2 regions of the Bradyrhizobium sp. GW821-FHT13H05 genome follow, and region 2 is predicted to be linked to the other one. Evidence: riboswitches for the same ligand, from Rfam matches in the RefSeq annotation. Region 2 holds a riboswitch; the other holds the start of a gene.

Region 1 (8,860 bases), 170 kb from region 2:
GCTGCGGCTTCCGCCTTCTTCAGCGCGCGGCCGACCTTGGGCAGCTCGACGAACACGACGTCGCCGAGCTGGGACTGCGCATAGTCGGTGATCCCGACGGTGGCGACATCGCCGTCGATGGCGAGCCATTCATGGTCGGAGGTGTACAGCGTCGTGGTCATTGTCTTGTCCTCAGCGTTTGTAGGTGTTCTTCACGAAGGGCATGGCGGCGACGGTGAGCGGCAGGCGTTGCCCGCGCACCTCGGCGAAGATTTGTGTGCCGAGCGCGCTCGCTGCGGTGGGCACATAGCCCATCGCAACCGGTGCATTCAGGCTCGGGCCAAAACCGCCCGACGTGACCTTTCCGATCGGCTCGCCCGCGCTCGCGTCCGCAAACAGCAGCGCGCCCTCGCGCACCGGCGCGCGGCCCTGGGCGAGCAGGCCGACGCGGCGTCGGGACGCGCCGTGATCGAAATGAGCGAGGATCTTTTCGGCGCCGGGGAAACCGCCGGCGCGGGCGCCGCCGCTGCGGCGGCTCTTCTGCACCGACCATTCCAGCGCGGCCTCGACCGGCGTGGTCTCGGTGTCGATGTCGTGGCCGTAAAGGCAGAGCCCGGCTTCCAGCCGCAGGCTGTCGCGAGCACCAAGGCCGATCGGCATCACGTCGGGATTGTCCAGCAGCGTCCTGGCGAGGCGCTCGGCGTCGGCGGCGGGCACCGAAATCTCAAAACCGTCTTCGCCGGTGTAGCCGGAGCGCGAGACGAAACAGGCGAGACCGGCAACTTTGTGCGGGCCGGCGTCCATGAACTTCATGGCTGATACCTCTGCACATAATTTCGCCAGCGCCGATTCCGCCTTCGGGCCCTGCAATGCGATCAGCGCGCGGTCGGCAAGCTGCTCGATGATGCAGTCGCCGGAGAGATTCGCGCGCAGATGCGCCTCGTCTTCTGCCTTGCAGGCGGCGTTGACGACCAGGAACAGGTGATCGCCGAAGTTGGCCACCATGAGATCGTCGAGAATTCCGCCATCTTCATTGGTGAACTGGGCGTAGCGCTGCCGGCCCGGTGCAATCGCGACGATGTCCTGCGGCACCAGCCGCTCGAGCGCGCGGGCGGCGTCCTCGACCTTGCCCGACTTCGGCCTGAGCGCGATCTGGCCCATATGGGAGACGTCGAACAGGCCGGCGGAGGAGCGGGTATGAAGGTGTTCCTTCAGCACGCCTGCGGGGTACTGCACGGGCATGTCATAGCCCGCGAACGGCACCATCTTGCCGCCGAGGGAGACGTGAAACCCGTGAAGGGGCGTTTTTTTCAGGGAATCTTGGTCGTCGCGCACTGGCATTACGGGGCCCTCGGCGGTTCCCCGGGGACGATTCCCCGGAAGCAACCAGTCGAAGCCCCATCTGTCGCTGTGCCTGAGAGTATTATCCCGTCGGCGGACGCAGTCCGGACCTAAGCCCGCCGGCGCCTCTTTCCAGATGTCGTCAAAGCCACGCGGTCCTTTTGCCTGAGAGTTTCCGGGGCGGTTGCTCCTTCGGCGCCGGCACCAATGCCGGTCTCTCCCGACGTGGCCGTACGATACAGATGGGTACAGACCACAGGCCGGCCAAGCCTGTCAACGCGGCGCGAGCGCCTTTCAACGGGATTGCGCTGATACGGCAACCCACTGATCACGTTGCACAGTTTCTGGACAGCGAAGCTGGCCTTGTCTAAAAGCGCTTTGGCCCGCAGATATCAGCCCAAATCACCGGTTTGGATGGCAGTAAAGCGGGTCCTAAAGCGCGATGAGAGTCATCGCGCTTTAGCTCTTTGTTTGAGCATGATCTTTCCGGAAAACCGCTTCACACTTTTCCGGATCATGCTCTGGCACACCCGATTGGATGAACATGAGCGGCGTCAACGAGATCAGGTCGACCTTTCTGAACTTCTTTGCCGAGAACGGCCACGAGATCGTGTCGTCCTCGCCATTGGTGCCGCGCAACGATCCGACGTTGATGTTCACCAATGCCGGCATGGTGCAGTTCAAGAACGTCTTCACCGGCGTCGAGAAGCGGCCCTATCAGCGCGCCACCACGTCGCAGAAATGCGTGCGCGCCGGCGGCAAGCACAACGACCTCGACAACGTCGGCTACACCGCGCGCCATCTCACCTTCTTCGAGATGCTCGGCAACTTCTCGTTCGGCGACTATTTCAAGGAGCGCGCGATCGAGCTGGCCTGGACGCTGATCACCCGGGATTTCGGGCTCAAGAAGGACAAGCTGCTCGTCACCGTCTACCACACCGACGACGAGGCGGCCTCTCTGTGGAAGAAGATCGCCGGCTTCTCCGACGACCGCATCATCCGCATTCCGACCTCCGATAATTTCTGGGCGATGGGCGACACCGGCCCGTGCGGCCCGTGCTCGGAGATTTTCATCGATCGCGGCGACCATATCTGGGGTGGCCCGCCGGGCTCGCCGGAGGAGGATGGCGACCGCTTCCTCGAATTCTGGAATCTCGTGTTCATGCAATACGAGCAGGTGACGAAGGAGGAGCGCGTGGATCTGCCGCGTCCCTCGATCGACACCGGCATGGGCCTGGAGCGCATGGCCTGCATCATGCAGGGCGTCGACAGCGTGTTCGAGACCGATCTGTTCCGTCATCTGATCGACGCGACGTCGTCGGCGCTCGGCAGCGGGCCGAACGAGCAGACGGTGGCCTCGTTCCGCGTCATCGCCGACCACTTACGTTCCTCCGCCTTCCTGGTCGCCGACGGTGTGCTGCCCTCGAACGAGGGCCGCGGCTATGTGCTGCGCCGGATCATGCGCCGCGCGATGCGCCATGCGCAGCTGCTCGGTGCGAAAGAGCCGCTGATGCATCGCCTGGTCTGGGCGCTGGTCCGTGAGATGGGCCAGGCCTATCCCGACCTGATGCGCGCGGAGAATCTGATCGAGGAGACGCTGCGGCTGGAAGAAACCCGCTTCCGCAAGACGCTGGTGCGCGGCCTGGCCATCCTCGACGAGAAGAGCGCGTCCTTGAAGAAGGGCGACATGTTCGACGGCGACGTCGCCTTCACGCTGTACGACACCTATGGCTTCCCGCTCGACCTGACGCAGGACGCGCTGAAGTCGCGCGGCATCGGCGTTGACCAGGCCTCGTTTACCGACGCGATGGAGCGACAGAAGGCCAAGGCGCGCGAGTCCTGGAAGGGGTCTGGCGAGGCCGCCTCCGAGGCGATCTGGTTCCCGCTGCGCGAGAAGCTCGGGGCGACCGAATTCCTGGGCTACGAGACCGAGAGCGCCGAAGGCGTGGTGACCGCGCTGGTGAAGGACGGCAAGGAAGCCACCAGCCTCAAGGCCGGCGAGCTAGGGGCGATCGTGCTGAACCAGACGCCGTTCTACGCCGAATCCGGCGGCCAGGTCGGCGACACCGGCGTGCTGCTGGGAGAGGGCGGCATCAAGTTCCGCGTCACCGATACCCAGAAGAAGCTCGGCGATTTCTTCGTTCACGTCGGCACCGTCGAGAGCGGCGAGCTGAAGCTCGGCACCGCGCTGCAGCTCGAGGTCGATCACGGCCGGCGCTCGTCGATCCGCGCCCATCACTCGGCGACGCATCTCATTCATGAGGCGCTGCGCCAGGTGCTCGGCGATCACATCGCCCAGCGCGGCTCGATGGTCGCGCCGGACCGGCTGCGCTTCGACTTCGTGCATCCGAAGCCGATCACGGCGGAAGAGCTTGCCCGCGTCGAGGACATCGCCAACGACGTGGTGCTGGAGAACGACGAGGTCACGACGCGCGTCATGGGCGTGGACGAGGCCCGCGAGGCCGGCGCGCGCGCGCTGTTCGGCGAGAAATACGGCGACGAGGTTCGCGTCGTTTCGATGGGGCGGACCGCGCGTGAGCGCGGCACCAATGCGCTCGGCTGGTCAGTCGAGCTCTGCGGCGGCACCCATGTGCGACGCACCGGCGATATCGGCCTGATCACGCTGACCGGCGAGAGCGCGGTCGCCTCGGGCGTGCGTCGCATCGAGGCGCTGACCGGCAATTACGCGCGCCGGCACGCCAACGAGACCATGGCGCTGGCGAAGACGGCAGCGAACGAGCTGCGCACCTCGATCGACGACGTTCCGGCGCGCATCACCGCGCTGATGGATGAGCGCAAGAAGCTCGAGCGCGAGCTCTCCGATGCCCGCAAGAAGCTGGCAATGGGGGGCGGCGCGTCCGCCGGCAGCAATGGCGCAGCGAGCGGCGTGCGCGAAGTCGGCGACGTCAAGCTGATGGCGCGCGCGGTCGAGGGCATCGAGATGAAGGATCTCAAGAGCCTTGCCGACGACGGCAAGAAGCAGATCGGCTCCGGCGTCGTCGCCATCGTCGGCGTCACCGAGGACGGCAAGGCCGGCATCGTGGTCGGCGTCACCGCCGACCTGACCGCGCGCTTCAACGCCGTGAATTTGGTGCGCGTTGCGTCCGAAGCGCTCGGCGGCAAGGGCGGCGGCGGCCGGCCCGACATGGCGCAGGCCGGTGGCCCCGACGGCGCCAAGGCCACCGAGGCGCTCGCGGCGATCGAAAAAGCCATTCTCGAACAAAAATCGGCGGGTGCGTAAACGCCGATGCGCCTCGTTCCGCGAGGAATTGGGCTTCGCGATCCCAACTTGCGGGATCGCCTCTACGAATTGCTCGAGCACGATCCCTTGGCCTATTCGGCCGGATCGCGCTTCATCCAGCTGATCATCGGCGTCATCGTGCTCGACGTGGTCGCGATGATCCTCGCTTCGGTGCCGGATCTGGACGCGCGGTTCGACACGCTGTTCAGCACGGTCGCAGTCCTGGCCGTGATCGTGTTCGCGCTGGAATATGCCGCGCGGATGTGGACCGTGGCCGGACATACCCAGCGCAAGGCGTCCGCGCTGTCCGACCGGCTCTCTTATGCCTTCTCCGCGCTCGGCATCATCGATCTCATGGCGTTCCTGCCCGCTGCGATCGTGCTCGCCACGGGCCGGCACGCGACGCTGGCCGGGCTCGGCGTGCTGCCGTTCTTCAAGCTGATACGGTACTCGCCGGCGATGCGCTCGCTGCTCGCCGCCGTGCATGCCGAGCGGCGCGCGCTGATCGGCTGCATCGTCATCCTGATCGGTGCGGTGCTGACGTTTGCCTCGCTGCTCTACGCTATCGAGCGCGACGTGCAGCCGGACAAGCTCGGCACCATCCCGCAGGCGATGTGGTGGGCGATCGTGACGCTCGGCACCGTCGGCTATGGCGACGTCGTGCCGGTGACGGCGCTCGGCAAGTTCATCTCCGTCTTCACCATCATCGCGGGCTTTGCCATGATCGCGCTGCCGGTCGCGATCATCTCCACCGCCTTTGCCGAGGAGGTGAAGCGGCGCGACTTCGTGGTGACGTGGGGCATGCTGGCGCGGGTGCCGCTGTTCTCGCATCTGTCGGCCTCGGAGATCGCCGACATCATGCGGCTGCTCCGCGCGCGCACCATCGAGCAGGGCGAGGTCCTGGTTCGCCGCGGCGATGCCGCCTCATCGATGTATTTCATCACCGCCGGTGAGGTCGAGATCGCGCTGCCGAGCCAGCAGGTGCGGCTCACCGACGGCACCTTCTTCGGCGAGATCGCGCTGCTGCACAAAACGAAACGCAGCGGCACGGTCACGGCGACGCGCAAGACCCGGCTGCTCGTGCTCGACGCCCAGGATTTTCATGCCCTGATCGAGCGCATGCCGACGCTGGCCGAGCACGTCCATACCACCGCCAAGGCGCGGCTCGCCGACACCGGCGATCTCGCGCCGGCCGAACTGGCGCAGGCCGAACCGGAAGAGGGCCCCGGCGCGTAGCCGTCACGCCCGGTCGAGGAAGGGCGCCACGACCTCGCGCGTCTCCTTGCTGGGCACCACAGGCACGATCTCGAAGGTCATGCCATTGCCCTGGCAGTTCAGCACCCATTCCTGCAGCAGGCGGGCGTCGTCGCATTCCATCAGCTGGAAGCAGCGGTCGAAATTGGGCTCGATCCAGCTGCCGAGATATTTGAGGCCATCAGGGAATTTGACGCCTTCATCGCGCACCCGGCGGTAGACCGGGATGGGGTCGCGATCCCTAAAGCGTTCGATCACCATGAAGAGCATCGGCCTCAGCCCTTCTTCAGGAAAACATAATCCGCCGAGTAGGGCGCGCTCTTGAAATCGCCGGCCTTGTCGCATGCGCCGTCGAGCTTGCCGCCATGGGTGTTGATGCGCTGGACGGTGGTGACAGGCGTCAGCACGCCGCTGCCGCGGCGGGAGGCGACGTCCAGCTTCAGCCAGGGGATATCGGCGGCCGTCGCACCCGGTGCGTTGCCGATCGCCTTGCCGACCACGGCGCTACCGTCGGCGTGCTCCCAGTTCGGCCCGGCATAGTGGCGGCCGATGGTCTTGCCCTCGGAGAGCAAGGTCGCGACCGGTTCGCGAAAGACCCAGGCAAGCTTGCCGTCGGCGGCCGCCTTGCACTCATAGACCTGCGCGCCCTCGGCGTGAACGCTGAGCACGACGGTCTCGCCCGGTGCGGCGATGGCGTCGGGCAGGGTCTCAGCGGCGGTGGCCGGCCCGATCAGGGCCGCGAGCAGCAGGGTGGGGGCAGCAAGCTTGATGAACATGGGGGTCTCCGCGAAAGCTCTCAAAAAAGAAACGGGCCGCGCTCAGAGACGCGGCCCGTGATGATGTCTGGCCCAGTCGGGCGAAATTGCGGACGGTGGCTTACGCCAACGCCTTCGTGAGGTTCTCGGCGACCTTGTCGAGGAAGCCGGTGGTCGAGAGCCAGCGCTGGTCGGCACCGACCAGCAGCGCGAGGTCCTTGGTCATGTAGCCTTCCTCGACGGTGTCGACGCAGACCTTCTCGAGCGTCGCGGCGAACTTGGCGAGCGCCGGGTTGTTGTCGAGCTTGGCGCGGTGCGACAGGCCACGGGTCCAGGCGAAGATCGACGCGATCGAGTTGGTCGAGGTCTCCTTGCCCTTCTGGTGCTCGCGGTAGTGGCGGGTCACCGTGCCGTGGGCGGCTTCGGCTTCCACCGTCTTGCCGTCGGGGGTGAGCAGCACCGAGGTCATCAGGCCGAGCGAGCCGTAGCCCTGCGCGACGGTGTCGGACTGCACGTCGCCGTCGTAGTTCTTACAGGCCCAGACATAGCCGCCGGACCATTTCAGTGCCGAGGCCACCATGTCGTCGATCAGGCGGTGCTCGTAGGTCAGGCCCTTGGCCTCGAATTCCTTCTTGAACTCGCGGTCGTAGATGTCCTGGAAGATGTCCTTGAAGCGGCCGTCATAGACCTTGAGGATGGTGTTCTTGGTCGACAGATAGACCGGGTAGTTGCGCAGCAGGCCGTAGTTCAGCGAGGCGCGGGCGAAGTCGATGATGGAATCGTCGAGATTGTACATCTCCATGGCGACGCCGGCGCCCGGGGCCTTGAACACTTCCCTCTCGATCACGGTGCCGTCCTCGCCGACGAACTTCATCGACAGGGTGCCCTTGCCCGGGAATTTGAAGTCGGTGGCGCGGTACTGGTCGCCATAGGCGTGGCGGCCGATGATGATCGGCTTGGTCCAGCCGGGAACGAGACGCGGCACGTTCTTGCAGATGATCGGCTCGCGGAAGATCACGCCGCCGAGGATGTTGCGGATGGTGCCGTTCGGCGACTTCCACATCTGCTTGAGGTTGAACTCCTTCACCCGGGCTTCGTCCGGAGTGATGGTGGCGCACTTGACGCCGACGCCGACCTTCTTGATGGCTTCGGCGGCGTCGATGGTGACCTGATCGTTGGTCTGGTCGCGGTATTCCATGCCCAGGTCGAAATACAGCAGCTCGACGTCAAGGAACGGGGTGATCAGCTTGTCCTTGATGTACTGCCAGATGATCCGGGTCATCTCGTCGCCATCGAGTTCGACGACGGGATTGGATACCTTGATTTTTGCCATGATCGGGGAAGCCTCTCGGGAATGGCGCCGCTGGCGCCAAATTGAATATCCGCCGCCTCATAGCACCGGACCGCGGCCGGCGAAAGCCAAGTGATTATGCACTTTTAGCTCATCCAGCCTCCGCAGATGGGGGGCGGGAAGCGGCCCCGCTCCGGGGACGGGGGTGAAGTTTCAGGCGAGATTCAAAAGTCGAATCCAACCCGTTATTTCCCTTGAGAATTTTGTCAGGACAGGCAAACGACAGGCGAACGGGCGGCCGGCCCAAGACTGGGCTGAGATCGGGCCAAGACCGGCTTTGAATCAATTCCTGAAGAGGGCCTTGCCAAGGCCTTGAGAACCAGTGTGAAAGCGAAACGAGATGTCGGGGACTGACAAGAGCAAAGCGGGCCTTTCCCTCGACGGTCCCATCGTGATCCTGGTCGAGCCGCAACTGGGTGAAAACATCGGCATGGCCGCGCGCGCCATGGGAAATTTTGCGCTCGGCGCCTTGCGCATCGTCAACCCCAGGGACGGCTGGCCCAACATCGCCGCCCAGCGGGCTGCTGCCGGCGCCGACCACATTCTGGAAAAGGTCGAATTGTTCGACACGGTCGGGCAGGCCGTCGCCGACCTCGACCTGCTGTTCGCCACCACCGCGCGCCCCCACGACCAGGCCAAGCCGGTGGTGGGTCCCGAGGCAGCTGCGGCCGAGATTTCGGATCACGTCGCGACCGGGGGCAAGGCCGGCATCCTGTTCGGCCGGGAGCGCTGGGGGCTGACCAACGAGGAGGTCGGGCTCTCCAACCGCATCATCACCTTCCCGGTCAATCCGGGCTTCGCTTCGCTCAACCTCGCCCAGGCCGTGCTGTTGGTCGGCTATGAATGGTTCAAGCGCGCCACCTCGGGCGAGTTGCCGCACGCGATGCCGGAGCGATCCGAGCGCGCCTCGCAGCACCAGATGCAGGCCTTCTTCGACAA
Region 2 (8,860 bases):
CCCTTGTGCACCTGGATCGAGATGCCGTCGATGATGTTGGCGCCCTTCGGCTTCTTGCCGACGGACACGACCAGGTTGTTGATGTCGAGGATGGGGTTGGTCATCGCTTGATCGTTCATCACTTGCCTTCCCGCTGCTTCATGCGCGGATCGAGTGCGTCGCGGGCGGCGTCGCCGATCAAATTGATGCTGAGGATGGCGATCGAGAGCAGCAGGCCCGGCCAGAAGATCAGCGTCGGCTTGAGCTGAAAGTACTGGCGGCCCTCGGCCATGATGTTGCCCCAGGTCGGCGTCTCCGGCGAGATGCCGGCGCCGAGGAAGGACAGGATGGCTTCGGTGAGGATCGCAGACGCGCAGACGTAACTGCCCTGCACGATCAGCGGCGCGATCGTGTTCGGCATCAAATGCCGCCACATGATCTTCGGCAAGGACGAGCCGACCGAGATCGCCGCTTCGACATAGGGCTCCTCACGCGCCGACAGCACGACCGAGCGTACCAGCCGCGCCACGCGCGGAACTTCGGGGATGGTGATCGCGATCAGCACGGTCCAGAGGCTGGCGCCGGACAGGGACACCACGGCGATCGCGAGCAGAATGCTCGGCATCGCCATCAGGCCGTCCATGATGCGCATCATCACGGAATCGACCAGCTTGAAGAAGCCGGAGACGAGGCCGATCGCAAGGCCAATGACGATCGACAGGATCGCCGAGCCGATGCCGATCAGAAGCGAGATGCGACCGCCATAAATGACGCGCGACAACAGGTCACGGCCATAGGCGTCGGTGCCGAGCAGGAATTGCGCGGACGAGGGCTTCAGCCGCTGCGACGGCGCAAGCTGGATCGGATCATGCGGCGCGATCAGCGGCGCCAGGATCGAGATCAGCACGATCAATGTGAGCAGGACCGTGGCCGCCGCGATGATCGGCGTCGAGGTGAGGAATCCAAAGCGCGGCCGCAGCGGCGACGTGATCGGAATGGACGACTGGGGGAGGCTATCGACGGACATTGTTGTTGTTATCCTTAGCCCTAGTACCGGATCCGGGGATCGAGCAGCGTGTAGGCGACGTCGATCAGGAGATTGACGACGACGTAGATCAGCGACGTCAGCAGGATCATCGCCTGGATCACCGGATAGTCGCGCGCCAGCACGGCATCCACCGTAAGGCGGCCGATGCCGGGGATGTTGAACACGCTCTCGGTGACGACGACGCCGGAGATCAGCAGCGCAAAGCCGGTGCCGATCACGGTGATCACGGGCACGGCGGCGTTGCGCAGCGCATGCCGCATCATCACCGCGACCTCGTTGATGCCCTTGGCGCGTGCCGTACGCACGTAGTCTTCGCCGAGCACGTCAAGCATCGCTGCGCGCGTCATGCGCGCGATCAGCGCGATGTAGATGAAGGACAGCGCACAGGTCGGCAGGACGATGCGCTCGAAGAACGGGCCGAAACCGGTGGAGATGCTGCGGAAGCCCTGCACCGGCACCCAGCGCAGGTCGATGGCGAACACCTCGATCAGGACATAGCCGACCACGAACACCGGCACCGAGAAGCCGAGCACCGAGAGACCCATCACGAAACGATCGATCCAGGTGCCGTGCTTCCACGCCGCGATGACCCCCAAGGGCACGGCGACGATGACGGCGAGGATGATGGTCGAGAGCGCAATCGAGATCGACGGCTCGACGCGCTGGCTGATCATCTTGATGACCGGCAGGTTGGAGATCAGCGACGTCCCGAGGTCGCCGTGCAAGAGCTTGTTCACCCAGGTGATGAACTGCACGATCAGGGGCTCGTTGAGGCCGAGCGAGTCGCGGATGCGCTCGAGCCGCTCAGGCGTTGCGTTGTCGCCGGCGAGGATCGCGGCGGGATCGCCCGGCGTCAGCCGCAGCAGCAGGAACACGAACAGCGCGACGACGCCCATCACGGGTACCGCGGCCAGAACGCGGCGAATGAGATAACCTAGCATGCACCTATCTCCGGCTGCGGAACTTGCGGGGCGCCAAGGCGCCCGTGGATTCGTTCGTGTCTATCATGCGCGCCTGTCATTCGGGCTGGGAAAGCCGGCCGGATATGCCGACCTTTCGGGGCAAATTGTGTGCCAAGGGCAGGGCGGTCACAAGGGGCCGCCCCGCATCGGTTTGCGACCACTCAAGATGCACGGCGTAGCTCGCGCTCAACCGCAAGTTCAACCTGATGTGAGGGCACGGCGGGCGGCGCGTTGAGGCCGCGCCAGCCGTCGATGGTCCCGGCGATCATCTGCGCTGTGGCCGCCGACAGGGTCCAACCGAGATGACCGTGGCCGGTGTTGAAGAATACGCCGGGCATCCGGCCTGCGCGCACCACCGGCATCATGTTCGGCATCATCGGCCGCAGTCCGGCCCATGGGATGACGCGCGAGGTTTCGACAGCGGGGAAGTTGCTGCGCACCCAATCGACCAGCGGCTGCACGCGGTCGGCACGGATGTCGCGGTTGAAGTCGTTGAACTCGGCGGTGCCGGCAACACGAAAACGATCTGCGCCGAGCCTGCTGGTGACGATCTTGGCGGCTTCGTCGAGCAGGCTCACGGTCGGCGTTGCGTCGCGGCTCGCTGCCGTGTCGAGCTGCACGGTGATCGAATAGCCCTTGACGGGATAGACGTTGACGCGCTCGTCGAGCAGGGCCGCGAAGTGGCGGCTCGCCACACCGGCGCAGACCACGACGCCGTCCACCTTCAGCGTGCCGCGTGCGGAGGCGACCGCGTCGCTTGCGGAGAGATCGTCCCAGGCGACGACGAAGCCTGTGCCGGCGCGCGCGATCGAGTCGATGTTGGCCTCGTGAATGAAGGTCGCGCCGCGACGCTTGCAGGCCTCGGCGAGCCCGCGGGTGAATTTGTGGATATCGCCGGTCGCATCCGACGGCGTGTAGAAGCCGCCATAGTAGTCCTTGCGCAGCGTCGGCTCGATGGTGCGGATTTCCTCCGATGTCACCGGGCGGCGATCGAGGCCGCCTTCCTGCAACAGCGCATTGACGCTCAGGCCGGATTCAAAGCCCTTCTTGTCGTGATAGATGTGGAGAATGCCGCGGCGTTCGAGATCGAACTCGATGCCTTCGCGCGCCGCGATCTCGAACAGATATTTGCGGGCTTCGATTGCGAGCCGCGTGGTCTGAACCGTGTTGGCGCGGTAGTTGCCGATATTGGCGACGAACTCGCTCATCCACGAATATTTGTGCCAGTTCGGCCGCGGGTTCATCAGCAGCGGCGCGTCGCGCCGGAACATCCAGCGCAGCCCTTTCAGGATCGTGGCAGTGCTGTTCCACACTTCGGCATTGCTGGCGGAGAGCTGTCCGCCATTGGCGAACGAGGTCTCCATCGCGGCGTAGCGGTGCTTGTCGAGCACCGTCACCGTGTAACCGCGTTCGAGCAGGGCATAGGCTGTCGTCACGCCGGTGATACCGGCGCCGATGATGGCGATATGAGTCATGGCAGGTTCGGGGCTCCCGTGAGTTAGAGTCGGCTAACCGCCGGCCACAAGGCCGTTAGCGGCGCCCCATCTGTCACGGTTACCTGAGAGCTTGATCCGTTGCGGACCTTGCAACGGACTATCCCCTTCGGTGGACGTCACGACGTTCAAGCCGTGCCGTCTCTCTCCAGATCGTCCTGACGATACAGTCCTTTTGCCTGAGAGTTTCCGGGGCGGTTGCTCCGTCGGCGCCGCAACAAAAGCTGAAAACCTTCGTTGCGATCTCTCCCGCATCGTCGCGTGGACGGGCGAGCAGTACGATACGCCTCATTTTTAGACAAGGCTAAATTTCGCCCGTGACTGCCAACGCATTGTGCAGTGCAGCGTTCGTCATTCCGGGGGCGATGCGAAGCATCGAACCCGGAATCTCGAGATTCCAGGTCTGGTCCTTCGGACCATCCCGGAATGACGGCTGCGCCGTTACGTCAGTGTCGCCAGCAATCCCGCCATCAGCCGGCCGCGCTCGACCAGGCTATCCACCTCGATGAACTCCTCGAGCGTATGGCCATTGCCGCCGCGCACGCCGAGGCCATCGAGCGTCGGGATGCCCATCGCGCCCGTAAAGTTGCCGTCGGAGCCGCCGCCGGAGCTCGCGTGCGGCAGCTTCGCGCCAAGCTGTTCGGCGATGCCGCGCGCTTTTTCATAGAGCGCCATCGTGCCGGCATCCGGCTCCCACACCGGACGCGTCACCCCGCGCGTGACCTTGAAGGTGACGTCATTGGCCGTGCCTGACAGTGCCAGCATTCTTTCGACGCCGCGGTCGAGATCGGCCTGACGCTTGGCCATGGAGAGCGCTTCGCCTGTCGCGGTGGTGGCAACGCAATTGACCCATTGGCCGCCGTGCACGACGCCGACCGAGAAGGTGCAATCCTCCGTGGTCATCGCGTCGATCGCGAGAATTTGCCGCGCCATCTCGCGGATCGCCGAGCGTCCCGCCGACAGCGTCGCACCGGCATGGCTCGGGCGTCCCGTCGCTTCGAGATTGAAACGCGCGATGGCGTAACGTCCCGTGGTGACACCGTTGTCGGCGCGGCCGGGCTCCGGCACCAGCACATATTTGTTGCGGGCGGCTTCCGCCTCGATGATGTCGCGCGTCGAGGGAGTGCCGACTTCCTCGTCCGGTGTGAACAGCACGGTGATCGGCAGCGGCGTGATGAACGAGGCGCGCGCCAGCTGCCGGATCGCTTCCAGCGAGAGATAGTTGCCGCCCTTCATATCGTAGATGCCGGGGCCGTAGCACTTGTTGCCCTCGCGCCGCCATCTCAGCTTCTCGATGGTGCCGACCGGGTGGACGGTATCCATGTGCCCGGCGATCAGGATCCCTGGTTCGCCCTGCTTCGGATGCGGAAAGCGCGCGCGGATGACGCCGCCAAAGCCCTGCCGGCCGGCGATGCGCTCGATCGTCGCACCCATGATTGCCATGTCGCGCGCCGCGATATCGAGCATGCGGTTCACCGCGCTGGCGTCCCAGGTCGGGCTTTCACATTCCACCCACGTGCGCAGGCCCTCGAGCATGGCCTCGGAATCGAAGGGGAGATTGGCTGGATTCATCTTAATGTCTCTCAAGCTGCGAAAGATGGAACGCGCATTGCATCGGCGCGGGGCAGGACAAGCGGAAAGCGTTGTAGAGCTTAACCGATCTTTGTGGAGCCCGTGCGCGCGCCGCTTGGGCCTGCAGCGAAACCGGATTGACGCGCTCAAGACTGTCTGCAAGTCTCGAAAAGATAAAGGCATTGCATGAGCTTAGGTCGCCTAAAGAACGAACCGGATGCTCAACCAGTAATCCGCCTTTGAACAGTTTCACGTCAGGAGAAACTTTCTATGTTCCAGTTGATGCGCCGGGGGCGTCGCGCGTTCGCCTCCAAACTTGCGCTATCGGTCGTCGCGCTTTCCACGGCACTGGCCTCGCCAGTGCTCGCGGCCGGCAAGACCATCACCGCGGTGATGCATTCGGATCTGCGTATCATCGATCCGATCTTCACCACCGCCTACATCACGCGTGACCATGGCTACATGGTCTACGACACGCTGATCGCGCCCGATTCGAGCTTCAAGATCCAGCCGCAGATGGCGGACTGGAAGATCTCCGACGACAAGCTCACCTACACTTTCACGCTGCGCGATGGTCTGAAGTGGCATGACGGCGCACCGGTGACGGCGGAAGACTGCGTCGCCTCGCTCAAGCGCTGGGCCGCGGTCGACGGCATGGGCCAGAAGCTCATGGACTTCACCGCGAGCATCGAGGCCACCGACGCCAAGACCATCACGCTGAAGCTGAAGGAGCCCTACGGCCTCGTGCTCGACTCCATCGGCAAGCCGTCCTCGCGCGTCGCCTTCATGATGCCGAAGCGCCTTGCCGAGACGCCGCCGGACAAGCAGATCCCGGAGCAGATCGGCTCCGGTCCCTTCAAGTTCGTGCAGTCGGAATTCCAGCCGGGCGTGAAGGCGGTCTACGTCAAGAACACCGATTACGTGCCGCGCAAGGAACCGGCGAGCTGGACCTCCGGCGGCAAGGTGGTGAAGGTCGACCGCGTCGAATGGATCACCATGCCGGACTCGCAGACCGCAGTGAACGCGCTGCAGTCGGGCGACATCGATTTCATGGAGAACCTGCCTTACGACATGCTCCCGCTGCTGGAGGCGAACAAGGAGATCACGATCGAGGTCTCGAACAAGTTCGGCTTTCAGACGCTTGGCCGGATGAACTTCCTTTATCCGCCGTTCGACAACGTGAAGGTGCGACGTGCCGCCTTCCTGGCGATCAACCAGAAGGACATTCTCGACGCACTCATCGGCAACGCCAAATATCAGAAGATCTGCGGCGCCTTCTTCGTGTGCGATACGCCGTTCGCGACTGAGGTCGGCGCGGAGACCCTGGTGAAGGGCAATGGCATGGCGGAAGCCAAGAAGGCGCTCGCCGAGTCCGGCTATGACGGCACCCCGGTCGTGATCATGGCGCCTGGCGACGTCACGACGCTCAAGGCGCAGCCGATCGTTGCGGCCCAGTTGCTGCGTGAAGCGGGCTTCAAGGTCGACCTGCAAGCGACCGATTGGCAGACGGTGGTGAGCCGCCGCGCCAGCCAGAAGCCGCCGAAGGAAGGCGGTTGGAACATGTTCTTCACCAACTGGGTCGCGGCCGACGTCTCCAACCCGATCGCCAACCTCTCGATCGGCGGCCAGGGCAAGAAGGGCGGCTGGTTCGGCTGGGCGGAAGACGCCAAGATCGAGCAGCTCAAGGACGCCTTCGTCCGCGCGCCCTCGATCGACGAGCAGAAGAAGATCGCGGCGGATATCCAGAAGGAAGCCTATGAGCAGGTCATCTACATTCCGCTGGGACAGTATCTGCTGCCGAGCGGCTGGCGCAAATCGCTGAGCGGTGTGCTCGACGGCCCCGCAACGCCGCTGTTCTGGAACGTCGATAAGTCCGAGTAAGACGAGGGCGCGTTAGCGCGCCTTCGGTCCCGACCATCACGCGGCGCCGCCCGCCAGCCGCTCGCCAGGAGAACTTCAATGTTCGAATTCATGCGTCGGGGGCATCGGTCGTTCGCCTCCACATTTGCGCTTTCAGTCGCGGCGCTTGCGGCACTGGCCTCGCCAGTTCTTGCGGCAGGCAAGACCATCACCGCCGTGATGCATTCGGATCTGCGCATCCTCGATCCGATCTTCACCAGCGCCTACATCTCGCGTGACCATGGCTACATGGTCTACGACACGCTCATCGCGACGGATGCGAACTTCAAGATCCAGCCGCAGATGGCGGACTGGAAGATTTCCGACGACAAGCTGACCTACACCTTCACGCTGCGTGACGGTCTGAAGTGGCATGACGGAACGCCCGTCACCGCGGAGGATTGCGTTGCCTCCCTGAAGCGCTGGGCCGCCGTCGATGGCATGGGGCAGCAGATGATGCTGTTCACCGCGAGCATCGAGGCGACCGACCCCAAGACCATCACGCTGAAGCTGAAGGAGCCGTACGCGCTTGTGCTGGAATCGATCGGCAAGCCGTCCTCGCGGGTCGCTTTCATGATGCCGAAGCGTCTCGCCGAGACGCCGGTGGAGAAGCAGATCCCCGAGCAGATCGGCTCAGGCCCCTTCAAGTTCGTGCAGGCTGAATTCCAGCCCGGGGTGAAGTCGATCTATGTCAAGAACACCGACTATTTGCCGCGCAAGGAGCCGGCGAGCTGGACCGCCGGCGGCAAGGTGGTGAAGGTCGACCGCGTCGAATGGATCACCATGCCGGACGCGCAGACGGCGTTGAACGCGCTTCAGTCGGGTGACATCGATTTCATGGAAGTTCCCGCCATCGAAATGCTGCCCGCCATCGAAGCCGACAAGGACCTCAAAATCGAGATCCTGAACAAGTTCGGATTCCAGACCGGCGCACGGATGAACTTCCTCCATCCGCCTTTCGATAACGTCAAGGTCCGCCGCGCGGCATTCCTGGCGATCAAGCAGAAGGACGTGCTGGATGCGCTGATCGGCAATCCCAAATACTACAAGACTTGCGCAGCGGCCTTCATCTGCGACACGCCGTTCGCGACGGACATTGGCGGCGAGACCCTCGCGAAAGGTGGGGACATTGCGGCGGCCAAAAAGGCGCTCGCCGAGTCCGGTTACGACGGCACGCCCGTCGTGCTGATGGCGCCGGGCGACGTGCTGACGCTGAAGGCCCAGCCGATCGTGGTGGCGCAGCAATTGCGCGATGCCGGCTTCAAGGTCGATATGCAGGCGACCGACTGGCAGACGGTGGTGAGCCGGCGCGCCAGCATGAAGCCCCCGAAGGAGGGCGGCTGGAACATGTTCATCACCAACTGGGTCAGCGCCGACGCGAGCAACCCGATCTCGAATGTCGCTGTCGGTGGGCAGGGCAAGAAAGGCGGCTGGTTCGGCTGGCCGGAGGACGCCAAGATCGAACAGCTCAAGGACACATTCGTTCGCGCGGCTTCGCTCGACGAGCAGAAGAAGATCGCGGCCGAGATTCAGAAGGAAGCCTACGATCAGGTGCTCTACATGCCGCTCGGCCAGTATCTGTCGCCCAGCGCCTGGCGCAAGTCGCTGACCGGCGTGCTCGACGGCCCGGCCACCCCGGTGTTCTGGAACATCGACAAGACCGAGTAGGGCAAGGCCACGTCTCAGAAGGTGCACCACGCACCGTTCGTCCCGACCCATCACGCGGCGCCGCTGTCATCAGCGGTGCCGTTGTCGTTTGTCAGTTTTGCGTCAGCTTAAAGAGGTGGGGGCTTTGAGCCCGTCCAGTTTCCAATCATTGCTATTTGTTTCCATTCTGAAATAGATGTGTTGTCTTCGCGCATCATTTTCCCTTGTCCCATTTGAATCCCTTGCCGATCGATTTTGCA

Evidence for each region. A riboswitch is a leader RNA that binds a small molecule or an ion and turns the genes downstream of it on or off. The one in region 2 is predicted to bind glycine.
Region 1: it holds a riboswitch for glycine, as region 2 does, so the genes downstream of both, gcvT (glycine cleavage system aminomethyltransferase GcvT) here and AC1RR3_RS11960 (D-amino acid dehydrogenase) in region 2, are expected to answer to the same signal.

What each region holds. Positions count from the first base shown of each region.
Region 1 is NZ_JBXAPO010000003.1:468,906-477,765, forward strand. Features, by position in the region: gene gcvH (glycine cleavage system protein GcvH) at 1-161, opposite strand, end outside; gene gcvT (glycine cleavage system aminomethyltransferase GcvT) at 172-1,320, opposite strand; glycine riboswitch at 1,465-1,553, opposite strand; gene alaS (alanine--tRNA ligase) at 1,865-4,561, shown strand; gene AC1RR3_RS11090 (cyclic nucleotide-gated ion channel) at 4,568-5,797, shown strand; gene AC1RR3_RS11095 (DUF3303 domain-containing protein) at 5,801-6,085, opposite strand; gene AC1RR3_RS11100 (DUF3455 domain-containing protein) at 6,091-6,591, opposite strand; gene AC1RR3_RS11105 (NADP-dependent isocitrate dehydrogenase) at 6,692-7,903, opposite strand; gene AC1RR3_RS11110 (TrmJ/YjtD family RNA methyltransferase) at 8,262-8,860, shown strand, end outside.
Region 2 is NZ_JBXAPO010000003.1:641,017-649,876, forward strand. Features, by position in the region: gene AC1RR3_RS11945 (ABC transporter ATP-binding protein) at 1-104, opposite strand, end outside; gene AC1RR3_RS11950 (ABC transporter permease) at 119-1,006, opposite strand; gene AC1RR3_RS11955 (ABC transporter permease) at 1,027-1,968, opposite strand; gene AC1RR3_RS11960 (D-amino acid dehydrogenase) at 2,151-3,464, opposite strand; glycine riboswitch at 3,533-3,636, opposite strand; glycine riboswitch at 3,640-3,744, opposite strand; gene AC1RR3_RS11965 (M20/M25/M40 family metallo-hydrolase) at 3,924-5,054, opposite strand; gene AC1RR3_RS11970 (ABC transporter substrate-binding protein) at 5,325-6,935, shown strand; gene AC1RR3_RS11975 (ABC transporter substrate-binding protein) at 7,014-8,621, shown strand.